One region of the Pantoea sp. SO10 genome, then DNA from elsewhere that is predicted to be linked to it. Evidence: riboswitches for the same ligand, from Rfam matches in the RefSeq annotation. Region 1 holds a riboswitch; the other holds the start of a gene.
What was found. A riboswitch is a leader RNA that binds a small molecule or an ion and turns the genes downstream of it on or off. The one in region 1 is predicted to bind thiamine pyrophosphate.
Positions count from the first base shown of each region.

Region 2: linked by a shared signal. The riboswitch ahead of thiM (hydroxyethylthiazole kinase) and the one ahead of FCN45_RS20570 (long-chain fatty acid--CoA ligase) in region 1 are both predicted to bind thiamine pyrophosphate.

Region 1 is NZ_CP040096.1:226,464-230,802, forward strand. Features, by position in the region: gene FCN45_RS20560 (SDR family oxidoreductase) at 1-295, opposite strand, end outside; gene FCN45_RS20565 (acyl-CoA reductase) at 409-1,857, opposite strand; gene FCN45_RS20570 (long-chain fatty acid--CoA ligase) at 1,854-2,936, opposite strand; TPP riboswitch at 3,038-3,165, opposite strand; gene FCN45_RS20575 (DksA/TraR family C4-type zinc finger protein) at 3,289-3,555, shown strand; gene FCN45_RS20580 (NYN domain-containing protein) at 3,892-4,339, shown strand, end outside.
Region 2 is NZ_CP040095.1:2,733,601-2,737,939, forward strand. Features, by position in the region: gene fbaB (class I fructose-bisphosphate aldolase) at 1-33, opposite strand, end outside; gene thiD (bifunctional hydroxymethylpyrimidine kinase/phosphomethylpyrimidine kinase) at 181-981, opposite strand; gene thiM (hydroxyethylthiazole kinase) at 978-1,763, opposite strand; TPP riboswitch at 1,797-1,892, opposite strand; gene FCN45_RS12690 (OprD family outer membrane porin) at 2,159-3,556, shown strand; gene FCN45_RS12695 (beta-N-acetylhexosaminidase) at 3,608-4,339, shown strand, end outside.

The DNA.
Region 1 (4,339 bases):
TGTCGAAAACGTAAGGTGCGAAAGCGTTGTTGATCACCGCATTGAGGCGACCTGTAGCGTTGACGATCTGCTCCATCATGGCGTTGACCCGCTGCTCACAGGTGACGTCGGCGGCAATCGCCAGCGCGTCGCCGCCCAATGCGCGGCACTCCTCAACCACGCCCGCAGCGGCAGCGTTATTGCGTAAATAGTTCACCACCACAAATGCGCCTTCTGCTGCGAAGGCTTTAGCGATCGCCGCACCAATGCCGCGGCTTGCGCCGGTTACCAGAACTGTTTGGTTGGAGAATTTCATTATGGCTCCATGTTGATATGGTCACGCAAAATCTGCAGCGGCGCGATTTATCGCGCACAGCTGATTGCTGCGCTATAAATTAGCCGCTACGGTATGTGCGATCTGTTATCGCGTCACTCCGCATACGGTGCGTAACGCTCGGCGGCCGCTTCTGCGCCCTGCTCGATCTCCGTGATGGTCACTAGATCGAGCAAACTAAAACGTCCATCGTGATGCCAGCCCGCTTCCGGCGAGGTCATATTGCCGAACGCTGCGATACGCGTTACGCCCACTTGCCCGAGCAGAGCCGAAATGCCGAACAACGCCTGCGGCGCGGCCGCCACGCCTGCGGTTTGCAGAAAATGCCGCTGCGGCGCCACCAAATCGACCACTTCCTCCAGCGCATCCACGCACACCACTTTCAACGTACGGCCCAATGCCGCCGGCGATAAAGACTCCGCATGATCAACGCTCACCACTGCCCAATCGTCTGCCGCCTCGCCGTAAAGCCTACGATCGCCGCCCAGCGCGCGAATCTCCTCGCCATTACGCCACGCGGCAATGCTGTTGATCTCTTCGCTCGCCAGCGGACGGCGCGGATGTTTGTGCGCCAGCGCGGCAAGTTCATGGGCGATGTAGCTGGCGAACTCATCCGGCGACACCTTGCCGCCGCGCTCGACAAACAGCATTTGCGGCGAGTAACAACCGGCCTGGTCGTAACGCATCACGTCATACGCCACGCGACGCGCCAGCTCCGCGCCTTGCCGTACATTCAGCGCCGAACGCGCCACCATTCCGAAGCTGATTTTGTGGCCGTGCGGCAGAAAGCGCGTGGTAACCGGCAAACGCTGTTGGATCGCCGCCAGCGTTGAATTTCCGCCATAAGCCACCAGCGCATCGGGCTGACGCAGCCACGTTAGTTCGGTTTGCGCATCGCCGCCTTTCCACCACACCACCGCGATACATTCGCCCAGTTTTGGATCGATCTCCGCCAGCAACTGCGTGAACCAGCTTGCCATCAGCGGCTCATTGCCCGGCAGTTTACCGATGGTGCCCGCCTTAACCAGCAGACCGCAAATCAAACTCCACAGCGGCAAGCACGGCACGTTGCCCGCCCAGATATGCATTAACAATTGCGGGCCATATGCGCGCGCAAAGCCGCCTTTAGGGCGCGGCTGGAAATCGTCGAGCATCTGCGCATCGGCGAAATCCTCCGCCAGAAAGCGCTTTAACTGCGGTTGACGAAAGGTTTTCAGATAGCCGGTAAGGCCAAGCCGCACCATCTCGGCATCGTAACCGGTGACGATGGGCAGCAGCTTTTCGGCCTTGATGCGCACTGGATGATGACGATCGAGCAGTCGCGCCACCGCTTCATCAATGATGCCCATGATCTGCGCCACGCTCAGCTGCTGGAGATAAGCGCGGGCGTTGGTGCGGATGCGCGCTGCGAGCGCCTTTATCTGCGCGTCATCAAGTTGCGGAACGCAAACCTCGAGGCTTTCGCCACGATGATTGAAACTCAGCGTGTGCCAATACACTTCGTCAGCCGAGAGGCCCGGCAGATGTCCGGCAATTTCTTTCACAACTGTGCCTGCGCGCCGGCGAGAAACGCTTCCATGGTCAGCGAACAGCCTTTGGCATCAGCGCCGGTCGCGCGTCCCAGCAGATGGAAACCGCCGGGCACCCTCACGCCCGCATCTTCCGTTAACAACGCAGACACCGAGTTGAAATGTGCCAGATCGTGATGCACCAGCACGCCAACTTCGCCGTCCGGCACATCATCACCGGTAAGCGGATTGACCACGCGCGTGCGGATCCAGTGCGGCCCGAATTTCACCGGCGGGCAGCGCTCATTGCCCGCGTCGTAAAACTGCGTGCTGATTTCCGTCATGCCGTACATGTTGATGCAGTGGGAACGCGGAATGCCGAAGGCATGAGAGAGCGAAGCGTAGAATTCTTCCGCGCCCATCTCGCGCGACTGGCCTTTGAAACCGCCGGTATCAAGAATGCGGCTGCCTGCCGGCAGCGTGAAGCGGCGTTTTTGGCGCTGCATGTCATCCAGCAAAGGTACAAAGCTGTAGCTGGCGCCCAGCAACGCGTAGGGTTCGCCGCCCGCTTCGGCTTTCTCCAGCGCACTGAACAGACGACTGGTTTCGAGGCCATGTTCGCCCACCATCACTTCGCTGTCCGGCGTGCCACACTCCTTCATCGCCAAATCAAGATAGGTCGCCAGCGAGGAGTTCGGCATCGCCACGGTATCCGGGAACAAAATGCCCATGCGGATGCGATCGCGGCCCGCCATAAAGCGACGGCGGAAATTGAGCAGCATCGATTTTTTCCACACCTCCAGCGTCGAATGGTAACTGCGCCCTTTTACCGTGCCGGTGGTGCCGCTAGTCATAAAGATCTCGGTAATTTGCTCGGTGGGACGGCAGCTGAGCGTCAGATCTTTGAAGGCATTAATCGGGATGGCGGGAATGTTGCGCCAGTTTTTCACCGTCAGCGGCGTGCGTCCGCGCTGGGTGGCGAAGCGGCGATAAGGGGAATTGTGTGCGAACTGATAAGCGAAGATTTCGAGGGCCAGTTGGTTGAAGTCGTCGTCTGAGCTATCTTCGCGCTGCAGGAATGTCAGCAGAGCCTGGATGATGTGTGTTTCGTTCATGTGCGTCGCCACCTTTGCGATTGCGCAGAGACTCTCAGGCAACGCCTGAAGAGCGCGAACTGTCCGCTACAAAGCACAAAGAGGGAATCAGGGCGCGATATCGCCCTGCGGTTCCGCATCCCTACGCCGGTATTAGCCGGATCAGGTTCGGAGGGTCACTACGTTGCCCGCGCATACACGCCAGCCGGTAGAATCTCAGCCCCTTAACAGAGCACCCCTTGGAACAAGCCGCAGTCTAGGATGGCGCGCGATGATGTGTCAACCATGTTAAATACGCGTGAAAATTTGAGCTGCCCGGCACAAATCACGTCATGTCTTATACTCAGAGCATGAGTATTTGCGGAGGTGAAGTATGGCTGGCGGTTGGTCAGAAGACGGTGCGGTACACAAACAAATTGATGCCACGGTAGATGATGCGGTGGCCCGCGCTCGTGAAAATCTTGGGCACGGTGAAAGTGCTGAATTTTGCGACGAGTGCGGCGAACCGATCCCGGAAGCGCGTCGCGCAGCATTGGCTGGCGTGCGTTACTGCGTGAATTGCCAGAGCAAGATCGATAAAAAACAGGCGGCGATCAGCGGTTATAACCGCCGCGGAAGTAAGGATAGTCAGTTGAGATAGTTATTTAAATTAGCAATTCAGGTTAATGGATATTTTAAAATTTCATTTGCACTCGTTACTTTTAATTAGAATTACCATTAATCTGAAGCAAGACCATTCGCATATCTCCCGATTTTTCAAAGTTAAATACTGCAGCACTATTGCTGAAGCCGAAAGAAGAGCCTAATTTTACAAACTTTATGGCTTAGATTTCACCTTGAGCAACTTGAGTTTAGCCAGTAATGCTGATAAGTTAGCCACACAACTCAACCCTGTACGCAGCGATTCAGTTCGCTGGCCGTTAGGGTGAAAAAACCGGCTCAGGCCGGTTTTTTCGTATCTTAAGGAAGGATAAGAGTGCGTACTGCAATATTCATTGATGGATACAATGTATTTTATGGACTCCTTGCAGGTACGCCTTATAAATGGCTCAACTTGTCATTGCTGCTGTCGCATATATGCCGGGTACAGGATCCGACTGCCATAATTGAAACAATAAATTATTATACCTCCTCGGTTATTCCCCACCTCGCCACACGCGGTATTGAATCCCGACACGCTCAGGATACTTATATTCGCGCGCTGAAAACGACCGGAATAAATATCTTCACCGGACGTCATCGACTTGAGCACGCTCGAGCTCCACGTTTCATTAGTAAAAAACTACCCGCATCACGTCTCGATAAGGTAGATATCTGGGAGCTGGAAGAGAAAGAAACCGACGTGAATATTGCCATCAGCATGTATCGTTTGTTTGCTAAACAGCAGACGTTGCCAATAGAAGAGAGGATCGCGCAGCTGGTGT
Region 2 (4,339 bases), on a different replicon from region 1:
CTCTTTGCCCAATAACTGTACGATGTCCGTCATGTTCGCTCCTGATAAATGGCTGGATTGGAACCGGCCGTTGCCGATTCGCCCCCAACAGCCTGGACCGGAAAGCGCCAGGCTGGCAAATTGCTGACTCCATTTTTCAGACGGATGCGCAGTGAAAAAGCGGCAATCTGGCGTTACGCCCTACCACCATTGATGGAAATGGTGCACCGGCCCAATGCCTTTACCGACCTCCAGCGAATCGGCGTGCAGCAGCGCCTGTTGCAGCCACGCCTTGGCTTCAGCGACCGTCGCTGCCCAGCTATCATGGCGCGGACGCAACGCCGCCAGCGCGGCTGAAAGCGAGCATCCGGTACCGTGCGTGTGGCGCGTATTGACGCGCGGCGCGGTAAAGCGCTGACGTCCGTCGCGGGTAATCAGCCAGTCCGGGCTTTCGGCATCGCTAAGATGTCCGCCCTTCATCAGCACCGCTTCGCAGCCAAGATCGAGCAGCGCATCGCCCTGCTGCAACATGGTTTTCTCATCCTGCGCCATCGCGCGTCCCAGCAGCGCGGCGGCTTCCGGCAGGTTTGGTGTGATCAGCGATACCTGCGGCAGCAGCAATTCGCGCACGCTCGCCACCGCATCCGGCGACAGCAGCGCATCGCCGCTTTTGGCAATCATCACCGTATCCAGCACCACAAACGGCAGGCTGGCCCGTTTCAGCCGCTCGGCGACCACCTCGACAATAGCGGTTTCGGACAGCATGCCTATCTTCGCAGCATCAATGCGCACATCATTCAGCACCGAATCGAGCTGTGCGCCAACAAAATCAGGTTCGATGCGATACACCGACTGCACGCCGCAGGTGTTCTGCGCCACCAGCGCGGTGATGACGCTGGTGCCATACGCGCCCAGCGCGGAGAAAGCTTTGAGGTCGGCCTGAATACCTGCGCCGCCGCTCGGATCGGTGCCAGCAATGGTCAATGCATTGATGCGTTTCATGCCTCGACCTCCAGCGTCCACAGCGTATCGAGGAAAGCAGCGGCAAAGCTGCCTGGCCCGGCGACCTGGCGCGCTGTCTGCTCACCCGCCAGCGACATCACGCGGCAGGCCGCAGCGACATGCTGCAGGCGATCGCCCGGCAAGCTGGTGCAGGCGGCAACCACCGCCGACAACGCGCAGCCGGTGCCAACCACGCGCGTCATCAGCGGGCTGCCGCCGGGGATGGCGAATGTCTGCACGCCGTCAGTGACATAATCCACTTCACCGGTCACCGCCACAACGGTGTGGTAATCACGCGCCAGCTGCTGGGCAGCGCTTAACGCGGCATCGGCCTGATGCAGACTGTCGACACCGCGTCCGCCGCTAGCCTGTTGCGCCAAGGCGAGAATTTCTGAAGCGTTACCGCGAATCGCCGCCGGTTGCAGGCTCAGTAACTGTTGGCAGAATGCGGTGCGCAGCGTTAGTGCGCCGACCGCCACCGGATCCAGCGTCCACGGCGTGCCTGCGGTTTGCGCCGCTTGCACCGCCGCCCACATCGCATCACGACGGTCGCGCGTCAGCGTACCTACGTTTATCAACAACGCATCGGCAAAACCGGCAAACTGCGCCGCTTCTTCAGGATCGATCACCATCGCGGGCGAAGCTTGCAGTGCCAGCAGCACGTTGGCAGTAAAGGTTTGCACCACGTCATTGGTCATGCAGTGCACCAGCGGCGCTTGCTGACGCAGCAGTTGCAGAGAGTGCGCGAGTTGCGCGGGGGAAAGAAGGTCAGGCTGTTTCATAAGGCTCCCAACCGGCGATCAAGAAGGCGAATGCGGTCAGGCATCTGACTTCCCTACGCTGGCATTATCCAGATCAGGTCGGCGGGTGTATCTCAGCCCTGTATTAAAGGGGCACCCCGAGTCAAAACTACGTTGGCGAGCATAGGGAACAAGTTGGGGTAAAGCAAGTAAACGCCGCTTTCCTGGAATCTGGCTCACAAAGTAACAAATTACACATTCATGTAACTTATTGATAAAACGCCTTAAAACGACGCTTTTTTGCGTGCTGCGTCATACTTTGTAATAAATCCCATTGATAATTCGCGTCGCGAAAAATAGCATCCCCGGCAACTTGTTTCATGACGAAACAATACGGATTTGTTAATTGTTTATGGAAGCATCACGGAGGATTTGCTATGCGTCGGATTCCACGCGCGCCGCTCTCTGCGGCCATTGTCTCTGCCCTGTTTGCCGGCACTTTTGTGCCGGTTCCCTCCGCCCACGCCGTGGGTTTTGTCGAAGACGCCACTCTCTCTGGCAATCTGTTTTACTGGCAACGCCAGCGCGATCGCAAAGAGATGGATCCGCAAAAAGGCTCGTACGGTCAGTATGATGCCAATCTGCATCACGCCTCTGCGAATGCCAATCTCGACTTCTCATCCGGTTACGCCGGTGAGGTGATCGGCCTCGATCTGGCAGCGTTTGGCGCGCTGGAGTTAAGCAACGGCGGCCCGGCGGCACCGAATGAAATTGGTTTCAGTAATGCCCGCACGCGCTGGGATGAGGACTGGAGCGGAGATAAGAGCGGCTTAAGTCTCTATAAAGCCGCCATCAAGGCAAAATGGCAGGATAACTGGCTGCGTGCAGGCTATCTGCAGCCCACCGGGCAGACGCTGCTGGCACCGCACTGGAGCTTCCTGCCCGGCACCTATCGCGGCGTTGAGGCCGGCACCACCTTTGATTTTAGCGACGCCGGCGCCCTTTCCGTCTCCTGGATGTGGACTGACGAATACAAAGCGCCGTGGTATCGCGACATGTACAACTTCCGTAAAGCCGATGGCGTGACGGAGATTCCGTGGCTGCAATCCTTTGGTGCCAAATACGATTTTAAAAACGCGCTGGTGCTGGAAGGCGCCTACGGCCAGGCGGCGAATTACATGGATCAGTATTTCGCCAAAGCCTCTTATCAGCTGCCGCTGGCCGATGCACCGCTGCGCACTAGTTATCAGTTTTATGGCGCGAAGGATCGTGACAACAGCGGCGTTGGCCAGATCAACGATGTTTACGATGGCCTCGCGTGGCTGCAGGCGCTGACGTTCGGCTACACGCTCGGCGCGTTCGATTTCCGCCTCGAAGGCACATGGGTAAAAGCCGAGGGTAATCAGGGCTTCTTCCTGCAACGTATGACGCCGTCTTACGCCAGCTCGAATGGCCGCATGGACGTGTGGTGGGATTCACGCTCGGACTGGAACGCCAACGGTGAGAAAGCGCTCTTCGCCGGTGTGATGGTGGATCTGGGACACTGGCAATTACCTGGCTGGCAAGTCGGTACGTCGTACGCCTACGGTTGGGACGCGAAGCCTTCCACCAATCCCCTCTACGACCAAAATCAGCGCCTGAAAGAGTCCGCGTGGAGCCTCGACATGGTTTACACCATCCAGCAAGGCCGCGCCAAAGACACCCAATTCAAACTGCACTACACCCGCTACGACAATCACAGCGATCTTCCCAGCTATAGCGGCGGCTACGGCAACATCTTCCAGGACGAGAAAGACATCAAATTTATGGTCGTCGCGCCATTCACCCTGTTTTGACCCCGATCTGGCAGGAGCCAGAGACTTACCTCCGTGGAGAAGGATAACAACATGAAAAAGTTAAAAATCAGTTTACTGGCGCTGAGCGTGATGGGCCTTGCCGCCTGCAGTTCATCCCCGCGCAGTAATCAGCAGGTCGTCGATCAAATCAGTCAGTTCGGCGTGCAGTATCAGGTCACTGACAACCAGGCGGCCGATCACGGCGTGAACTGCGCGAAACTCGGTGCCGATTGGGCATCCTGCAACACCGCTACCATCACGCTGACCAACAACGGTCCGGCGCTCACCAGTAAAAACTGGGCAATCTACATGAGCAACGTGCACGAAACGCTGCGGGTGGATAACGATCAGTTCAAAATGACCCATATCGTCGGCGATTTAACCCGTCTGGAACCGACGGAGAAATTCAAAGGTATCGCGGCGGGTGAGTCGATTGAGATCCCTATCGTCAATGAATACTGGCAGCTGTTTATCACCGACGTGATGCCGCGCTGGTATGTCACCGCCGCCAATGCCACGCCAAAAATTATCACCAGCACCGATACCGAAAACCTCAGCGACTTTGTTAAGCCGTTTGGCGGCCAATGGAAGCGCATTGCCGACGATAAAAACGTGCTAATGCTGCCGCAAAGTCGCTTCTCAAAGAATGCCGATGTGGCGCAACTGCCTGCCAGCGCGCTGCGCGGACAAATCACCCCAACGCCGCGTTCGGTGAAAGTTCATGCGGCGGATGTCGATCTGAGCCGTGGCGTTGCCTTACATCTTGAGGTATTGGCGGACAAC